Regions from separate parts of the Paenibacillus odorifer genome, predicted to be linked through region 2. Evidence: predicted binding sites of a transcription regulator. Region 2 holds the regulator's gene; the other holds the start of a gene.

Region 1 (6,585 bases), 800 kb from region 2:
AGAAATTCGAATGGCGCATCCAGATATCAACCTCAAGGAGGTTGGTGAAATGCTCAAAGGTACAGTCAGTAAGTCGGGAGTAAATCATCGGCTTCGTAAGATTGATGAGCTGGCGGACAAGGTTCGAGGCGGCTAATTACTTTTTTTCTAGTGTGGTTTACGTTATAATGATATAATAATATAAAATTAATGTGAAACTTTTGGGGAGAACTCAATTAGGGGGTAAGCGTTTCATGACAAAGCACCCGGTAGTTGTTCGGTTGAAGACAGGGCTTCATGCCCGACCGGCAGCATTGTTTGTGCAAGAAGCTAACAAGTTTTCGTCGGAGATTTTCGTGGAAAAAGATGATAAAAAAGTAAATGCTAAAAGTATTATGGGGATTATGAGCCTCGCTATCAGTTCCGGCACGGAGATTTACATTAGCGCGGACGGTGCGGATGCCGATCAAGCTGTAAACGCTTTGACAAGTCTGGTCAGCAAAGAAGAGCTTGAGAACCAATAATAGGAAGACAACGTCGTTTCTGCTAGGAAGACTTTATTTATCGCATGACCAAAAGCCCTTCGGGGCTTTTTTTAATACCAAAAAATAGATTGAGACGTGCAACATTTACCAAAATGACTCGTCTAGAGGATAATAACAAATCACAAGAAATGAAAGGGGCTGGCAAATATGAAAGGTTTATTGAAGAAAATTGGTTCAGTGATGATCGTAGGGAGCTTGTTAATTGGAGGGATCAGCATGAGTGGTGTTTTCCAAGGTCCTGCAAAGGCTTACGCAGATGAAGTGCAGAAAAATGTCGTTAGTGTAGTAGGTAAAGGCGAATTGTCCCTCAAGCCGGATATCGTATACTTGACCATCGGTGTGGATACTACGGCCACAACTGCGCAAGAAGCGCAGAAGACCAATGCCGCTAAAATTCAGAAGATTATGACTTTACTGAAGAATACTTGGAAAATTGCAGATAAAGATATTCAAAGCACGCAGTTTTATGTGCAACCCAATTATAGTTACAGCGAAAAAGAAGGACAGCAAGTGAAGGGGTACAACGCCAATCATACGCTGTTAGTGTCTTATAGAGATCTGACTAAGGTTGGTGAATTGCTGGACGCTGCATCTGCGGCAGGGGCGAATAATATCGGAAATGCACGTTTTTCTGTGGAAGATACTTCTGCATTTGAAGCTCAGGTGATTGAAAAGGCGATGGCGAACGCAGATGTTAAAGCAGGGGCTATAGCTAAGGCAGCTAAACGCAGCTTGGGTCAAGTGATCACGGTCAGCCAAAATGATGGCGATGTCACTCCGGTTTATTTTGAACAGAATCTAAAAATGAATATGGCTGCAGCAGATGCTGGTGCAAGCACATCCGTGCAACCCGGAGTAGTTAAAGTTACAACTCAGCTAAGCGTAATGTATGAATTGAAATAGTATCAGAACAAGGTGAATGCAGAGAGGAGAGGTGATCTTCCACTAGTAATAGTGGGGGCGCCTCTTTTTTTGTGTAAGTTCTCTACGATTCTGTTTAATAAATTGGAAAGGAGAGGAAAAATAAGATGATGAATATTATTTCAAAAGAATCAGTACGCAAATGGGGCATAGGTCTGATGTCGGCAGGTTTATTGTTTGGTGGAGGTCTGCTGCCCAGCGAAACGGGTTATGCAGCAGCTAGTAAAACGGAGAATAAAGCTATTGATTCGCGTATCGTTTTAAAGGCAAACGGGATAAATTCGTTACAGGAAGGTATTTTGAAGGAAGGACAGGCCTGGATTCCCATAACTTTTATGCGAGATGTGTTGAGATTACCGCTTGCGTATGATAAGAAGGAAAATGCGTACATGATTGGAAAAGGATCGGCCACGGCGAAGTTGATGTTATCTAGTTACGGTACTTCTGTGTGGGTGAATAACTATTTCATTCGAGAGTATGAAGGGAAGTTAATTAATAATCGCCTCTACGTTCCATCAGGATTGTTAAATGATTATATGGGTTATAAGGTAGATTGGAGTCGGGCCGCCAGTAAGCTGAATGTGGTGAACAGACCGCAGAACGCGCTGACGGTAACCACGGAAACTTATGCTAAAGATCGGACAGAAGCTTTTATTCAGCTTGATTATCCGAAGATCAGTGGATTGGGCAATTCCAGTGCGCAACAAGCTATTAATAATACTTTGAAGGAAAGTGTTATGAAATTCGCGGCGGGTGCAGAACAGGATATCTCCGATCGAGATGGAGCAGAGCCCAAATACACCTATGATTCAGGTTATGTAGTGACCTACAATCAGAATGGTGTGATCAGCATAGTGATGCATCAGTATAGTGATACGGGCGGCGCTCATGGAATGACTAACCGTGAGGCATTCACCTTCTCGCTTAAAGATGGTAAACGTCTATTGTTGGGCGACCTGTTTGGAGCTAATCCAAACTACAAAAAACAGCTGAATGCTAAGCTGAGCAAGCTGCTGAAGGCAGAGGATAGTTATTTGGGAGGATTCAACGGATTGAATACGGAGAAATATTTCTATCTGAAGGATGACAAGGTTGTTCTGTTCTTCCAATTATATGAGTACACAGCGTATGCTGCAGGCTTCCCTGAGTATACCTTTAGTTTCAAAGAGCTTTTGCCGGATGACAGCAGCCCGTTTGCTGGCATGAAATAAATGGAGATACCTCGTCTCCGCTAATGTCAGCACAAGGCATCTCCCCCTTACCGGAGTTGTCTCTAGTTCATATGCTAAAGGGAGTAACTAGTTTATGAACGGGGGAGAGCTATGGGCTACCAATATACTGCAATTGGCGATTCCTTGACGACTGGATTTGGTGCTCTGCCAGGTAACGGTTTTGTTCCGGTGTACCGTAGAATGGCAGAAGGGAGACTGCGGACTACTGTAGCCTCTACGAATTTAGGCGTGAACGGAATGACTACTTCAGAGCTGGAGCAGCGGCTGCGCGGAAATTCCATGATGCGTGAGGCCGTTCGAGAAGCCGATATCATCACTGTGTCTATCGGTGGTAATGATTTGATTCACGCGGCCAAATCAGCAGCAAGACAGCAAGGGAACTTATCCGCAGAACTGCGCAGATCGCTTCAGGAATGCAAACAAAATTTCTCTGCAATTATGAATATCCTTATACAATTGAAGGCGAGGACGCGTAGACCTTTTATCATTAGAATTGTGGGATTATATAATCCCTATCCTCAGGTGGTTGGTGCGACAGAGTGGGTCAGACAGTTTAATCAATACGCAGCACAGTACAGCAGCCGAGTCTGTGGATTTGCTTCGATTTACAGTGAGTTCGCAGGAAATGAGAGAGGGCTGTTATCCATTGATCATTTGCATCCGAATGGCCGGGGTTATCGCGTAATTGCCGAGAAGCTGGATGCACTAGGTTATGGCGGGCTGAATTGATTGGATTTAGGTCTTCTATAAAATATAAAGAGGCTGTGCCCTATCCTTTATGGTTAGAGCACAGCCTCTTTATATTTTTACTTTATAGCTTACACACCGCTAGGCAATGTCTTCTCGATTACTTTATCTACGATACCGTATTCAGCCGCGTCTGCAGCAGTCATGAAGTAGTCGCGATCTGTATCCTTCTCAATACGTTCTAGAGGTTGACCCGTACGTTCTGCTAGAATACGGTTCAGCTTATCGCGCAATTTGAGGATGCGGCGGGCACGGATTTCAATGTCCGTAGCTTGACCTTGAGCACCACCCAGAGGCTGGTGGATCATGATCTCGCTGTTAGGCAGTGCGAAGCGTTTGCCTTTGGCGCCAGCGTTTAGCAGGAAAGCTCCCATGGAAGCTGCCATACCCACACAGATGGTGGAAACGTCTGGTTTAATGTACTGCATTGTATCAAAAATAGCCATACCTGCAGTAATGGAACCGCCTGGGCTATTCACGTAAAGGTGAATGTCCTTGTCAGGATCTTCGGCAGCCAAGAACAGCATTTGTGCGATGATAGAATTGGCTACCACGTCATTAACCTCCGTTCCAAGGAAAATGATGCGGTCCTTCAGCAGGCGGGAATAGATGTCATAAGCGCGCTCGCCGCGGTTGCTCTGTTCTACTACCATAGGAATATAACTCACGTGGAAAACCTCCTTGATATTGGTTCTTCAAATGTATTCATTTTTACTCTTGCCGTATTACCCACATGATAAACAAATTCAAACAAAAAGTCAAAGAAAGTCAAACTTATATTCAAAAAAAAGAGCCGACAAGCGGCTCTTTGGTTAAGTAGTAGTATAGGCACTACTAAATTATGTACAAAAATCAAATTAATGGCGCGCCCGCCAAGAATCGAACTTGGATCTCAGGCTTCGGAGGCCTACGTCATATCCATTGGACCACGGGCGCAACAAAAATGATTATAATACAATTTTTACACAATTGCAATGTAATATTAATACTGGACAAGCGCTCTAGGGGCAGGCATCGGGCGCTATATCTTTTTCTGACCTTATTAATGTATAAGAAGACAAGCGCTTGAGAATTCTACTCTCGGAAGACTTGCGCTTCGAGCAATATTTGGTTAGAATATGGGTGGGACTTAAAAAGTTTACCCGGGACGTTTTGAGACCATGAACAAGGGAATAGAGGAAGACGAAGTTGCAGGAGTGAAAGTATGCGTAATTTATTAGATATCCAAAAGCAGCTTCTGCCTGATCTCATGGAAACCCTTAAGAGACGGTACACGATTCTTCATCAGATCATGCTGTCCGATATTATTGGGCGCAGAACGCTAGCCGCTTCGCTAGATATGACTGAGCGGGTACTGCGTGCCGAGACGGATCTTCTGAAATCGCAAGGGCTTATTGAGATCGAGAGTGTTGGCATGCGCATTAGCGCTGCTGGACGTAGACTGCTTGATTTGCTAGAGCCGGTTGTTAAGAGCCTATTTGGTCTGGATGAGCTGGAAGAGAAAATTCGAGCAACGTATGGTCTGGATAAAGTTATTGTAGTACCGGGTGATTGTGAGTCATCGCCGTTCACCAAACGAGAGCTTGGCCGGGCGGGTGCGAAAGCACTGCTGAGTATACTTCGCGCAGATGATACAGTTGCCGTCACAGGTGGATCGACGCTTGCCGATATGGCTGATCAACTGACACCGCCGTTGTCCCTTTCCTATAAGAACGCTTGGTTTGTTCCGGCGCGTGGAGGATTAGGAGAGAGTATGGAGATTCAAGCCAACACGATTGCCTCAACAATGGCAAAGCGGGTTGGAGCCAACTACCGGTTGTTGCATGTCCCTGATTTGCTTAGTGGGGATGCATACCAATCGCTGGCACTTGACTCTAATATTGGAGAGATTGTACAAACCATCCGCAGTTCGCGTATTATTGTACATGGGATTGGGGATGCCATTGAAATGACCCGCCGCCGCAAACTGGACGAGGCTACAGTCTCGGAAATCCAGGGTGAAGGGGCAGTGGCCGAATCTTTTGGCTATTATTTCAATGAAGAGGGTCAGGTTGTCCATACCATGCTTACGATGGGTCTACGTCTAGAAGATATTATTCGGACAGAGAAAGTCATCGGTATTGCAGGAGGCAAACCCAAGGCCAAAGCCATTCATGCCATGCTGCGTTTCGGGCAGGAGAATATTCTCGTCACGGACGAGGCTGCCGCAGTAGAAATAGGCAAGGAAATTGACAATCAACTACAGCTATCTTCGTAGTTTTTAGATTGCAGGCAATACAACATACTTCTTGCATCATACTTAACATTGTTGTCATGACAGACCTCACCGTCTGTTTTGAATAAATAAAACGAATTCTAGGAGGAACTATTCAATGAGTGTAAAAGTTGGAATTAACGGTTTTGGACGTATTGGACGCCTTGCTTTCCGCCGTATTCAAAATGTAGAAGGTATCGAAGTGGTAGCAATCAACGACTTGACTGACGCTAAGATGCTTGCTCATTTGCTTAAATATGATACAACTCAAGGTAAATTCCAAGGTGATGTTGAAGTGCATGATGGCTTCTTCAAAGTCAATGGTAAAGAAGTTAAGGTTCTTGCTAACCGCAACCCTGAAGAATTGCCATGGGGCGACCTAGGCGTTGATATCGTACTTGAGTGCACAGGTTTCTTCACAACTAAAGAAGCAGCTGAAAAACACTTGAAAGGTGGAGCTAAGAAAGTAGTTATCTCCGCTCCAGCTACTGGCGACATGAAAACTGTCGTTTACAACGTTAACGATGACATTCTTGATGGTACTGAGACTGTTATTTCCGGCGCATCTTGCACAACTAACTGCCTAGCTCCAATGGCAAAAGTACTGAACGACAAGTTCGGTATCGTTGAAGGCTTGATGACTACAATTCATGCTTACACTGGCGACCAAAACACTTTGGATGCTCCACATGCTAAAGGTGACTTCAGACGCGCTCGTGCAGCAGCTGAGAACATCATTCCTAACACTACTGGTGCTGCTAAAGCAATCGGTCTGGTTATTCCAGAACTTAAAGGTAAATTGGATGGTGCAGCTCAACGTGTTCCAGTTGCAACTGGTTCCCTGACTGAGCTTGTAACTGTTCTTGATAAGAGCGTTACTGTTGAAGAAATCAACGCAGCAATGAAA
Region 2 (6,585 bases):
AGACAGCTTTACAGCTTCCACGATAGCTTCATCCGTAATTTTCACACGGTGATGTGCTTCATAACGATCGCGAAGTCCAAATAGAATTTGTACCGCTTCTTCTGGAGATGGCTGATCCACCGTAATCGGTTGGAAACGGCGCTCCAAAGCTGCATCTTTTTCAATATATTTACGATATTCATCCAGCGTCGTCGCACCGATGCACTGAAGTTCTCCGCGGGCTAAAGCCGGCTTAAGAATGTTAGATGCATCAATAGCACCTTCTGCGCCACCAGCACCGATCAGCGTATGAAGCTCATCGATAAAGAGTACGATATTCCCCGCTTGGCGAATCTCATCCATGATTTTCTTGAGGCGGTCTTCAAACTCACCGCGATATTTAGTACCAGCCACTACAGAACCCATATCGAGCGTCATTACGCGTTTGTCGCGCAGTGTTTCTGGAATTTCATTATTAATGATCTTTTGGGCCAAGCCTTCAGCAATGGCTGTTTTACCAACCCCAGGTTCACCTATCAACACGGGGTTGTTCTTCGTCCGGCGGCTCAGTACCTGAATAACACGTTCAATTTCCTTGCTACGACCGATAACTGGATCCAGGTTGCCATCCTTGGCATAAGCCGTCAAATCGCGTGCTAGGCCGTCTAGAGTCGGTGTGCTAACATTAGCAGGTGTTCCGCTATGACTGGATGCAGCCTCGCTGCTTCCCAGAAGCTGAAGCACTTGCTGACGAGCTTTGTTCAAGCTGATGCCGAGGTTATTAAGCACACGAGCCGCGACACCTTCTCCTTCACGAATAAGTCCTAGCAGAATATGCTCAGTGCCGACATACGTATGTCCCAGCTTGCGGGCTTCGTCCATCGACAACTCGATTACTTTTTTGGCGCGAGGAGTATAAGCAATGTTCGTAGGTTGTTCTTGGCCTCTGCCAATCAGTGTCTCCACTTCGTCCTGGATTTTCTCAAGACCCAGACCCAAAGCGATTAATGCTTTAGCAGCAATGCCGTCTCCTTCACGAATAAGTCCTAGCAAAATATGTTCTGTGCCAATATTGTTGTGTCCTAAACGAACAGCTTCTTCCTGCGCTAGCGCTAGCACTTTTTGTGCGCGTTCCGTAAATCTTCCAAACATCATATCTCCTGCACCTCCATGAATAATAAATATCTATATTAATGTTGTGTTCCCAGTGTTTCTCGGAGCAGTTTCGCCCGATACATATCCCGTTCAGTAGCGTTCATCTCGTCACCGAACATTTTTTGCAGAAATCCTGGCTGTGTCTTAACGTTAAGCTCATTAAGCACGGAAATCGAAGGGCCTTCCAGTATGCCAAGGTCGACCCCAAGTCTCACATCAGACAGCCGTTGTGCGGATTCTTTAAGCTCCATTAGAGCTGCATAACACAAAATCCCATAAGATCTTTTCACTCGGTCTGTAATTCTTAAAGCGGAATCTACAAGCAGCCTTTCACGGGCATTTCGTTCATGCTCTATAATCTGGGTGACTACACTGTGAAGGTTCTCGATGATTTCACTTTCCGTTTGACCGAGAGTAATCTGATTGGAAATTTGAAAGATGTTCCCTACTGCTTCGCTGCCCTCACCATAAATTCCTCTTACAGTCAATCCCACTTGATTCACTGCTGACAATATGCGATTGATCTGTTGGGTCATTACTAGTGCTGGCAAATGCAGCATTACTGAGGCACGTAGCCCTGTACCCACATTGGTGGGACAACTGGTCAAGTATCCTCTTTTATCATCAAAAGCGTAATTAACAGCCGATTCGAAGATATCATCGATGGCTGTCGCACGTTCCCATGCTTCTCTTACCTGAAGACCCGGGAACAGACATTGGATCCGCAGATGGTCTTCTTCGTTAATCATGATGCTGACCGACTCATCTTCATTTAATATCACAGCTGCACCACGTGAATCATTAGCCAGATTAGGACTGATGAGATGTTTCTCGACCAATACCTTTTTGTCCAGTTCATTCACTTCAGCAAGCTTTATCAGTTGAAAAGATCCGAATTCGGCAGCAGTTTCCCCATGAAACACAGGGGCCAGCAGCTCTAATACTTCTTCCGATTGCTCTAAGGAAGCAAGCATAGGGAATGGAAGATGCTCTAAGTTACGTGCAATACGCATACGGCTGCTAATTACAATCTCGGAGTGACTGCCTCCCGAGCGCATCCAATCACTAAGCGCTTGTTCAGTAAATCGGAGACTTGACATGTCATATCCCCCCTATATATCAAAGACTTTACTCTTGTGCCATTTCTTTTTCAAGTTGGCGAATTTGATCTCGCAGCTCTGCCGCAGTTTCGAATTCCTCCTGTGCGATACTTTGCTGTAATTCCAGCTTCAATTCATCAATTTGCCGTTTGAACACAATCTGTGCTCCAGCACGTTTGGGAATCTTGCCTACATGCGAAGTGCTGCCATGCACCCGTTTAAAGAGCGGGTCCAGTGCACTGTTAAAATATTTATAACAGGAGCTGCAGCCAAAACGACCCAATTTGCTAAACTGCGAGTACGTCATCCCACAATTCTCACATTGCAGACTCTGCGTAGTCTTCGTAGCAGCCGTCTTTTCCTTACCGGCCCCTTCGAGATCAAGCAGACCGGACAGCAAGCTGTGAATGGAGAATCCTCCAGCAGTTCCCGGGATCAGTTCACCCTTCTCCCGCGCACAGCTCTCGCAGATATGAAATTCTGTCTTCTCTCCATTCACGATCTTGGTGAAATGGAGTGTTGCTGGCTTGACGCCACATTCCTGACATTGCATAAGCGAAAGCCCCTCCCTTATGATTGACAATTATTTGCCTAACAAAGAGATTAACATCGCCTTCATAATCTTGGCCCGAATCTCATCCCGATATGGAATCTTAACCGTTAGGCAATCCCGAGAAACAGCAGCGCGCATAAGACACGCCTCACGCTTGCTTAGAAAACCAGCTTCCTCCAGTTGATAAATCAACCCTTCGGCAGCGTTCTGATCTATCCCGCCACCTATAGTATGGTTTAAATGGGCATGCAGTGCCACGTTGGGTGGCAATTCAAAACGTTGAATACGAATATATCCCCCGCCACCACGCTTACTTTCCACCACATAGCCTTTTTCCAGTGTAAAGCGTGTACTAATAACATAATTGATCTGTGACGGTACGCATGAGAACTGGTCCGCCAGGTCATTTCGCTGGATTTCCACCGTACCTTCGGGACTTTCATGCAAAATATTCTTCAGATATTGTTCAATAATATCAGAGATATTGCGCATCACTCATCCTCCAGTGCTCTTTAAAGCTTCATAATATCGGTTGCGGCCCGCATCCTTAATGACATTCATTAGTGAACTTCATTCATATAAGTCTGAAGAAAACTTCACGAATTCAGAGGATCGCACTGTATGTCATCAGGTGCGTTGACTTTGACTTTCTTTGACTTTTTAATATTATAACATATTCTGTGCTAATTCCAAGAGGATTCTCTTATTTTTCACTTTTTTCAGCGAATGTATTCGGAAATAAAGAACTCTCCCAGCATCTTTCGAAGGGGAGAGCCTAATTATTTTCTAAAAATGATCAAAAAGTGCGGTTTCAGCTTGCGGAATGATTTCTTCGAGCCATTCCAGAGCCGTCGGACTACCAGTCACAAGTCCATAACGAGCCAGCTCTGCAGGGAGTTTATATCCAAACATTAGAATCGTCAGCGTGCCAATATCACAGCTTAAGTCAGCTGCATCCCGTTCACCCTCTATACGCAAGAAAGCTGCTGCTCCCTCTTCGGAGACCGTCCATTCCCACAACCCGTCATTCCATGGTGCATATTTATCTTCAATATAAATAACCTGTTTCTTCTGACTGCTGTGACGCTTAAAAGAATAACTCTCCACAAATACTTTAGCATTCACAATACGCGCCATAAAATAAGGATAGTTCTCCTGCTCTATACGCGGATCAGGCAGCAAAAAGGGTAACATATCATCGGATGGCACCAGTTTTAGCGATGCACCGGTCACCATTGAATCGTGATTCGCAAGAAATGTCCACAGCCCCTGCCGGGCCTGTTCGTTCAAAAACACAAATTCATCAATGACCAGTTCTCTATTTTCTATCTTATATAGTACGTATCCTTCAGGTTCCCCAAGCTGTGAATAAAATACCGCAGTCTGACCTTCATCATCCAGAACAGAGTTCTCCCACCAGTCCAAATCACGCTTAAGTGTTCCGTTATATCTAACTGCAAAACGATTGTATAAGTTGTCCAATACTCCGATATCTTTAACACCGCGTCTTACCTTGCCCTCAACTTCAACCTTCTTGGGAAACTTGGCAACAGGAATGGAGTATTTCTTATATTCACAATAAACTTCCCAACCAAATTTGCGATAAAAGGGGATCAAGAACGGATGCAGAAAAGATAATGTCTGCCCCGCCTCATTCATCGTTTGCAGCGTATGCGCTAGGAGCTTTGCCACATGTCCCTGTCTGCGATTCTCTGGCCATGTCGCTACCCCAGCGAGCCCTCCCATAGGTACTAATCTACCTTGTATGTACACTTGGAATGGAAGAAGAGTAAGTTTGGCTTCCAAAGTACCTTCTTCAAAAGCACCCCATACGCGTTCTGCTTTAAATCTTTCCTTAGCATTAGCCCTTTTCTCACTGGGCAGCTTGTATTGAAAAGCATATTCAGATAAATCCATGCTTAGATTAAACTCTTCTGAGTGCAACTGTCTGATATCCACAAAACTCACCTCACCATTTATGAATTTACTTTTATGGTTAGTATAACAAGAGAGTGTATTGTGTGCGAATTATAAGGATATTTTTCGAACTTTTTTTAGTTATCCACAGCTTTAAGCAGTTTCAAAAATAGTCTTGTAATCTTGTCCTATTCAAGTTAAAATAATTATCCACTTATCAATCCCTCTATCCACATAAATCCGACTATATCCACAGCAACCCGTGTATTACTTAGGTTTTCTGTTGACAGATCTACATAAATATGTACTTAATCCACACCATTCGGTGATTTTTTGCCTTTTAATTATCTATCCACATGTGCGTAAGTTTTCTGCAAATTCCAATGAATTATCCACAAGTTTTCCACAATCTATAATAGACGCAAAAAAGCCACTGTCGAGTTATCAACAGTGGTCTATTTGTGCTTGGCAACGTCCTACTCTCCCAGGACCCTTCGGTCCAAGTACCATCGGCGCTGGAGGGCTTAACGGTCGTGTTCGGGATGGGTACGCGTGGAACCCCTCCGCTATCGCCACCAAACATGCGTCTGTGAAACAGACGCTGCCGCGTGAAATTCGGTTCATCACCAGAAGTGACAATGAATTTCTAAGCGTGTTACAGGCTTAATCGCCTGAAAACTGAATCCGAAACGAATTTGCATTCTACGTATAGGATAAGCCCTCGACCGATTAGTATTGGTCAGCTCCATGCATTGCTGCACTTCCACCTCCAACCTATCTACCTCGTCGTCTTCAAGGGGTCTTACTAATTGGGAAATCTCATCTTGAGGGGGGCTTCACGCTTAGATGCTTTCAGCGCTTATCCCGTCCGTACGTAGCTACCCAGCCATGCTCCTGGCGGAACAACTGGTGCACCAGCGGTACGTCCATCCCGGTCCTCTCGTACTAAGGACAGCTCCTCTCAAATTTCCTGCGCCCACGACAGATAGGGACCGAACTGTCTCACGACGTTCTGAACCCAGCTCGCGTACCGCTTTAATGGGCGAACAGCCCAACCCTTGGGACCTACTTCAGCCCCAGGATGCGATGAGCCGACATCGAGGTGCCAAACCTCCCCGTCGATGTGGACTCTTGGGGGAGATAAGCCTGTTATCCCCAGGGTAGCTTTTATCCGTTGAGCGATGGCCCTTCCATGCGGTACCACCGGATCACTAAGTCCGACTTTCGTCCCTGCTCGACTTGTAGGTCTCGCAGTCAAGCTCCCTTATGCCTTTGCACTCTGCGAATGATTTCCAACCATTCTGAGGGAACCTTGGAACGCCTCCGTTACTCTTTAGGAGGCGACCGCCCCAGTCAAACTGCCCGCCTGACACGGTCCCCGTACCCGATTAGGGTACTAGGTTAGAACCTAGATACGATCAGGGTGGTATCCCAACGGCGCCTCCACCGAAGCTTGCGCTCCGATTTCTACGGCTCCCACCTATCCTGTACAGATCGTACCCAAATTCAATATCAAGCTGCAGTAAAGCTCCATGGGGTCTTTCCGTCTTGTCGCGGGTAACCTGCATCTTCACAGGTATTAAAATTTCACCGGATCTCTCGTTGAGACAGCGCCCAAGTCGTTACGCCATTCGTGCGGGTCAGAATTTACCTGACAAGGAATTTCGCTACCTTAGGACCGTTATAGTTACGGCCGCCGTTTACTGGGGCTTCGGTTCATAGCTTCGGGTTACCCCTAACCACTCCCCTTAACCTTCCAGCACCGGGCAGGCGTCAGCCCGTATACTTCGCCTTGCGGCTTCGCACAGACCTGTGTTTTTGCTAAACAGTCGCTTGGGCCTTTTCACTGCGGCCCCCTCGTGCTATTCACACTACCGGGGC

The links. The regulator CtsR, encoded in region 2, represses protease genes until heat stress. The targets are predictions, from matches to a motif close to ATGGTCAATAAAGGTCAAACA.
Region 1: clpP (ATP-dependent Clp endopeptidase proteolytic subunit ClpP) is a predicted target of CtsR. The motif match lies at 4,179-4,199, and genes of this name have one in related genera.

Annotation. Positions count from the first base shown of each region.
Region 1 is NZ_CP009428.1:181,452-188,036, forward strand. It holds gene whiA (DNA-binding protein WhiA) at 1-136, shown strand, start outside; gene PODO_RS00875 (HPr family phosphocarrier protein) at 234-503, shown strand; gene PODO_RS00880 (SIMPL domain-containing protein) at 672-1,427, shown strand; gene PODO_RS00885 (PdaC/SigV domain-containing protein) at 1,553-2,656, shown strand; gene PODO_RS00890 (GDSL-type esterase/lipase family protein) at 2,768-3,406, shown strand; gene clpP (ATP-dependent Clp endopeptidase proteolytic subunit ClpP) at 3,496-4,092, opposite strand; tRNA gene PODO_RS00905 (tRNA-Arg) at 4,286-4,360, opposite strand; gene PODO_RS00910 (sugar-binding transcriptional regulator) at 4,629-5,681, shown strand; gene gap (type I glyceraldehyde-3-phosphate dehydrogenase) at 5,797-6,585, shown strand, end outside.
Region 2 is NZ_CP009428.1:6,192,622-6,199,206, forward strand. It holds gene clpC (ATP-dependent protease ATP-binding subunit ClpC) at 1-1,134, opposite strand, end outside; gene mcsB (protein-arginine kinase McsB) at 1,170-2,234, opposite strand; gene mcsA (protein-arginine kinase activator protein McsA) at 2,263-2,787, opposite strand; gene PODO_RS27185 (CtsR family transcriptional regulator) at 2,818-3,279, opposite strand; gene PODO_RS27190 (GNAT family N-acetyltransferase) at 3,574-4,746, opposite strand; rRNA gene rrf (5S ribosomal RNA) at 5,168-5,284, opposite strand; rRNA gene PODO_RS27200 (23S ribosomal RNA) at 5,414-6,585, opposite strand, start outside.